Regions from separate parts of the Exiguobacterium sp. R-39 genome, predicted to be linked through region 1. Evidence: riboswitches for the same ligand, from Rfam matches in the RefSeq annotation. Region 1 holds a riboswitch; each other region holds the start of a gene.
The links. Region 1 has a riboswitch for lysine ahead of ACP26N_RS15700 (Na+/H+ antiporter NhaC family protein). Riboswitches for the same ligand answer to the same signal wherever they lie in the genome.

Region 1 (2,277 bases):
GTTTTTTTATTCTTAAGAGACCCCTCACTATATTGATATGGGTTTAAATTGTATGTAATACCATTATTTGTTATCATAGGTCCAATACAGAAAGAGAGAGGACTTATCATGCTGAATTCATTATCGATTTTTGAACAGGCCATCCGCGCCTTACCGATTGATCGGTCCTTGACGCGCCAGGACTTGTTCACAGACGGTTTCCTATTACAACAGGAACAGGAATTATCCGTTTACTACTCACCAATCGGAGAATATATCAATCGCTCTGCCAAAATAGTCTTCATTGGCATCACACCAGGATTTGAACAAATGCGCATTGCTTATGAAGAAGCGGCTGATGCCTTCCACCATGGTGCAACAATCGAAGAAGCATCGAAAATCGTCAAATACAGTGCCAGTTTCGCCGGTCCCATGCGGCGTAATTTGACAATAATGTTAGATGAACTCGAATTAAATCGTCTGCTGAATATTCCTTCAACAGCCACCTTATTTCATGCAAATCAGAATCTGTTGCACACGACTTCGATTCTGAGACATCCTGTTTTTTACCGGGACAAAAATTATACGGGACATCAACCAAAGATTGACCGAACACCGTTGCTGCAACATTACGCGTATGAGCACTTCGCAGCGGAATTGAATCAGTTACCCCACCCTGTCATTTTGGTCCCGTTCGGACGTGTCGTCGAGTCAACTGTCCGGACATTGCTTCATCAGGGACGAATTAAAAAACATACTGTATTATTTGGTTTCCCGCATCCTTCTGGTGCAAATGGACACCGGAAGCGACAGTTTGAAGAAAATAAAGACTATTTGATGAAGCAGTTAACTTCCTACTTCGATACTTAACAAACAGCCTTAATTTTTTAAAAGAAATTAGGATAAGATTTTCCTATAAAAAGAATATGACTATTCTATCGATGAGGTAGAGGCGCGGTGTTGATGAGTATTTGGTCTGAGGATGACAACGAAGACGATCAAAGAAAGGTGATGCCGCCGAAGTATCGTCACGTGTCAGACGTGACCATGCTGGTCGAATCGGGAAAGACCCGTTCGATTGCCATACGCATGTTGTATGGAGCGCTCCAATTCGGCTAAGAAAGACGCATCCAGCAAGGGTGTCGGCTTTGTTGCCGGTGCCCTTGCTTTTTTCTGTGCAACGGGTCTCATCTTCTAAAAAAGGAGGAGGAACCACAACAATGGTCAACTATTCAGATTCTATCATTGCGCTTGTCCCGGCAATCGTTGCCATCGTTTTAGCAATTGTCACACGAAAAGTCGTCATTTCACTTGGTGTCGGCATTTTGATTGGTGCCTTACTGCTTCACAGCTTCAATCCGGTGGATACCGTTGTTTATCTCGGAAAAAACATCTTCAGTCTGTTTTGGGCAGACGGTGCGTTAAATGAATGGAATGTCTTATTACTCGTTTTCTTACTGTTACTCGGTGTCTTGTCGACACTGATACAAACATCCGGCGGTGCCCGTGCTTTCGGCGAATGGGCGACGACACATTTCAAGACGGCACGTGGTGCAAGGCTTGCCGCTTTCGGATTAGGTATTTTGATTTTCATCGATGATTACTTTAACAGTCTGGCCGTCGGAAATGTCAGTCGTCCGTTAACGGATCGTCGCGGTGTCTCGCGCGCCAAACTGGCGTATATCATCGATTCCACCGCTGCACCGGTCTGTGTCATCAGTCCATTATCGAGCTGGGGTGCCTTCATCATCTCGATTATCGCAGGAATCTTGACGACCCATTCAATCACTGATTACTCGGCGTTCAGTGCGTTCCTGATGATTGTGCCGTTAAACTTCTACGCCATCTTCGCTTTGTTACTGACACTCTACATCGCTTATACGGGAATTGCCGTTGGACCGATGCGGACGCACGAGTTGCGGGCCTTACAAGGTGAATTGTTTGACGCCAACAAAGGGACACCAATTGGGATGGCAGAAGAAGTCAAGGAACACGATGGCGGTAAAGTCCGTGACTTGGTTGTTCCAATCGTCGTGTTAGTCATTGCGACCATCACAGCCCTTCTTTGGACAGGTGCCCAGGCACTTGCGGCTGACGATCGGCCTTTTTCGTTAATCGGCGCCTTTGAAGCAACAGACGTGACGCGCTCACTTGTTTCTGGTGTCATCATCAGTTTAGTCGTTGCGTTCCTGATGATGATCGGTCGGAAAATTCCGGCACGTGATTACCGCATCAGTATCTGGGCGGGCATGAAATCGATGTGGCCCGCTGTCGTTATTCTTTTGTTTGCCTGGACGA
Region 2 (2,277 bases), 280 kb from region 1:
TTTAGGAAGAAACAGCCTCTTCATCCATCGTTAAAAGGATCTTATCGAAGACCTGGACCATCGCATGAAGCTCTTCTTCGGTGAGTGTACCAAAACGGTCTTGGAGATATTTCCGGCGGACGATTTCAAGTTCGTGGAAAGCGGCTTCACCTTCGGCCGTCAATGCTAAAACAATCGATCTTCTGTCGTCCGTCGAACGCGTCCGCGTGACGAATCCGGCTTTATACAGACGATCAGTCAAAGCCGTTACCTGACTTGTCGCAAGCTCAAACTGTTCTGCGAGTAGAGTCGGACGTTGGGGACCATTTTCGGACAGGCTGCGCAAAATGAAAAATTCACTCCGCGTCGCGGTTCCTTCAAACAGTCGGTTGAGTTCGCGGCGTAATGTCCGGAGAATGACCCGCATTTGTTCCTCTAATCGATAGGTCAGTTGATCACGTTCTTGTGGCATTCAAGCAACATCCTTTCTCTCGGTTAACTTCTATAATTTAGTGTACTAAAAATTACGGAATTTTACCACGGATAGCGGGAATTTCAAAAAAAGAATTGACAATTTGAAGACGTTTTGTGTAAAATGACGAAGTAATAACGAAATTATAACTAACTTAATTAGTTCTCACTCAACCAGTGGGATGGAGGTTGCAGTTCTTATAAGTACAGTCACAGATGTCGTCAAGCGGCAGATGAGGTGACTGAAAAGGAAGAATTGCCGAAATCAATCATCGCTTTGAAGATGATCGATTGGGATTAGATCGAACAGGTCTAATACTGTCACAGGTCAGATCTGACTTGTGGGGAGCTATCTTTCACGACGGTAGAATGGGGCGCATCCTTTTTACTATGTTGCGTTCTCATCTTCCTTCTGGAAGGTGAGGGCGCTTTTTGTTTTTTTTCGATTCAAAAAGTGTCCTCTCAAAAATTTAAAAAAGAGAGAAGCGAATAAGATGAATACTTTACAACCCCAAAGAAAACTCGATTCAACTGAAGAAGGATTAAAACGCGGTCTGCAAGCCCGTCACATGTCGATGATTGCGATTGGCGGAGCCATCGGAACCGGTTTATTCATTGCCTCCGGTGCGTCCGTTGCAGCTGCCGGTCCGGGCGGTGCCCTGTTATCGTATGCGATCGTCGGATTGATGGTGTACTTTTTAATGACGAGCCTTGGTGAGATGGCCGCTTACATGCCGGTCGCCGGTTCCTTCTCGACCTACGGTGCGAAGTTCGTTGATCCATCGTTTGGTTTTGCACTCGGTTGGAACTACTGGTACAACTGGGCAGTCACGATTGCCGTTGAACTCGTTGCGGCCCAAATCGTCATGACATACTGGTTCCCGGATGTTCCAGGTTTTTATTTCAGTGCCATCTTCTTGTTACTGATGATTGGTTTAAATTACTTCTCCGTTAAAGGATTCGGTGAAGCCGAATACTGGTTCGCGATGATCAAGGTCGTCACAGTCATCATCTTCTTGATTGTCGGAGTCGCGATGATTTTTGGTGTCTTCACATCAGAAGCGCCGGTCGGCTTTAAAAACTTTGCATTAGGTGATGCACCGTTCGTCGGAGGCATTCCAGCCGTTATCGGTATCATCTTGGTCGCCGGTTTCAGCTTCCAGGGAACCGAACTTGTCGGAATCGCGGCAGGCGAATCCGAAGATCCGGAAAAAAACGTCCCGAAAGCTGTTAAACAAGTCTTTTGGCGGATTCTTCTCTTTTATGTATTTGCGATTTTTGTCATCGGCATGTTGATTCCGTATACAAGTCCGAACCTGGTTTCAAACGATATTACCGATGTAGCAGTCAGTCCGTTCACACTTGTTTTTGAAAAAGCCGGTCTCGCGTTCTCGGCAGCATTGATGAACGCCGTCATCCTGACGTCTGTTTTATCAGCCGGGAACTCCGGGATGTACGCATCGACACGGATGCTGTACACATTGGCACGCCAAGGTGACGCGCCGAAAATGTTCGCACAAGTCTCGAAAAACGGTGTTCCCCGTAATGCCTTGCTCGCAACTGGGGCAATCGGCGCACTTTGCTTCCTGACATCGATGTTTGGCGGACAGGTCTACCTCTGGTTGTTGAATGCTTCCGGGATGACCGGTTTCATCGCATGGCTCGGTATCGCGATCAGCCATTACCGTTTCCGTAAAGGATTCCTTGCGCAAGGTCATTCACTCAGTGACTTGCCGTACGTTGCACCTGCTTTCCCGTTTGGACCGCTCTTTGCCTTCGGACTTTGTTTCCTTGTCATCGTCGGTCAAAACTATGCCGCATTCCTCG
Region 3 (2,277 bases), 590 kb from region 1:
TGGCACATCACTTGCTCGCTTACTTTTGGATGTTTGAACGGGATGCCGATCGGTTGACGGATAACTTAAAGCGGATCCGGATGTCGCCGCTCGGTGCAGGGGCACTGGCGGGAACGACTTTCCCGATTGACCGGTTCAAGTCAGCCGAGCTGCTTGGTTTTGAACAGGTCTATCCGAATAGTCTGGATGCGGTCTCGGACCGGGACTTCGTCATCGAGTATCTCGGTATCGCCTCAACAGTGATGATGCACTTGTCACGCTTTTGCGAAGAAATCATCATCTGGGCTTCACAGGAGTTTTCATTCATCGAATTATCCGACGCGTTTTCAACGGGATCGAGTATGATGCCACAGAAAAAAAATCCGGATTTCGCAGAACTGATTCGCGGTAAAACAGGACGTGTCTATGGTAACCTGATGGGCTTCCTGACGACGATGAAGGCTCTTCCGCTCGCTTACAATAAAGATATGCAAGAAGATAAAGAGGGTGTCTTTGATACCGCTGATACGGTGTTACAATCCGTTCAAATTTTTACAGGCATGATCGAATCCGCTACGTTTAAGACAGAAGCGCTCAAGAAGGCGACGATGCAAGACTTCTCGAATGCAACGGAACTGGCAGATTATCTGGTCACAAAAGGGATTCCGTTCCGGGAAGCGCATGAAATCGTTGGGAAAGCCGTCCTACATTGTGTGCAGAGCGGATGTTTCTTAAAAGATTTGACGCTGTCGACGTATCAGACGTTCCATCCGGTCATTGCGGAAGATGTATATCCGTTGCTCGATCCGGTTCAAGCCGTCGCACGACGGGGAAGTTACGGCGGGACCGGTTTTACAGCCGTCCGGGAACAACTCACATTAGCGAAGAAGTACCTTGAAAAATGATAAAATTCAAAAAAAGTTTGGCAAATCACTGGATTTAACAAAAAATGTTTGCTATAACTGTAACTAACAACCGACAGATAGAGGCGCGGATGACATCAGTAGCAACACTTACAAAGGCAAGCATGCCAAGTGATGTGAAAGGGGAAATCCGCCGAAGTGAACAGGAAAATGCTTTTTCCTGATTGCTGGTACAACGGTTAAGATCCGTTGTACTGCCGAAACCCACGTTTCGGAGCGCTATCTTACGTAAAAGAACGAATGACACTGTCATCGTTTGTCCGATCGTGATAACGACGGGCCGTAGGAACGCTCCTACCGGCCCGTCGTTTTTTTCTGTTTCGGGACAAAAGGAGATAGGATTGTGACAACTGTACTTAAATTTGGTGGTAGTTCGGTTGCGACTGTCGAACAGATTCAGTCAATTGCGAATTATTTGAAGAATCGGACGGATCAAGGGGAGAAATTAGTCGTCGTCGTATCAGCGATGGGGAAAATGACGGATTCATTGATTGCCCAAGCACAAGCGATTACCGACCGGCCGGAACGGCGCGAACTGGATCGTCTGCTTGCAATCGGAGAAGAACAGACGATTTCGTTACTCAGCATCGCGCTGAATTCACTCGGGACAAAAGCCTTGTCGCAAACGGGAGCCCAAGCCGGCATCAGTACGATGGGGCTGCATACGAAAAGTAAAATCAAACAAATCGACGGTGAACTGCTCCGGAAAAAACTTGAAACCTACGATGTGATCATCGTCGCCGGTTTCCAAGGGGTCAATGAACTGGGGGATGTCACGACACTCGGACGCGGCGGATCAGATACGACAGCCGTTGCCTTAGCAGCCGTCCTTGATAAACGTTGTGAGATCTATACGGATGTTGACGGTGTCTATACGGCAGATCCACGGATTCATGCTGCAGCGCAGCCGATTCCGCACATTTCATACGATGAGATGATGGAAATGAGTGCTCTTGGCTCAAAAGTCATGGAGATGCGCAGTGTCGAACTCGGTAAAAAATACGGCGTCCACATCTTCGTCGGAAAAACACTAGAATCGAAAAGAGGGACTTGGATTATGGAGGCAACGGAAACGATGGAACAGAAAGCAGTAACGAGTGTCAGTGTGACGAAAAACGTCCTGACGGTATCAATCAAACACGTTCCACAGACGAATTCAGCGGTCGCGGATATCTTTGAACTGTTGTCAGGTCGCCACGTCAACATTGATATGATCAGTCAGACGACGTTTGACAGTGACATCTTCCTTTCCTTCTCTTGTCCGTTAGACGAAGAAGAGTTTTTGGAAGAGGCCTTGCAGGATATCATCAATCGTTTCCCGACCGTCAAAGTCGATCGTCATAACCAACATGCCAAATTATCGGTCGTCGGAATC

Region 2: linked by a shared signal. The riboswitch ahead of ACP26N_RS01215 (amino acid permease) and the one ahead of ACP26N_RS15700 (Na+/H+ antiporter NhaC family protein) in region 1 are both predicted to bind lysine.
Region 3: linked by a shared signal. The riboswitch ahead of ACP26N_RS02660 (aspartate kinase) and the one ahead of ACP26N_RS15700 (Na+/H+ antiporter NhaC family protein) in region 1 are both predicted to bind lysine.

Annotation. Positions count from the first base shown of each region.
Region 1 is NZ_CP187965.1:3,007,384-3,009,660, forward strand. Features, by position in the region: gene ACP26N_RS15695 (hypothetical protein) at 109-849, shown strand; lysine riboswitch at 919-1,094, shown strand; gene ACP26N_RS15700 (Na+/H+ antiporter NhaC family protein) at 1,200-2,277, shown strand, end outside.
Region 2 is NZ_CP187965.1:206,071-208,347, forward strand. Features, by position in the region: gene ACP26N_RS01210 (MarR family winged helix-turn-helix transcriptional regulator) at 2-451, opposite strand; lysine riboswitch at 626-810, shown strand; gene ACP26N_RS01215 (amino acid permease) at 945-2,277, shown strand, end outside.
Region 3 is NZ_CP187965.1:508,702-510,978, forward strand. Features, by position in the region: gene argH (argininosuccinate lyase) at 1-884, shown strand, start outside; lysine riboswitch at 955-1,132, shown strand; gene ACP26N_RS02660 (aspartate kinase) at 1,246-2,277, shown strand, end outside.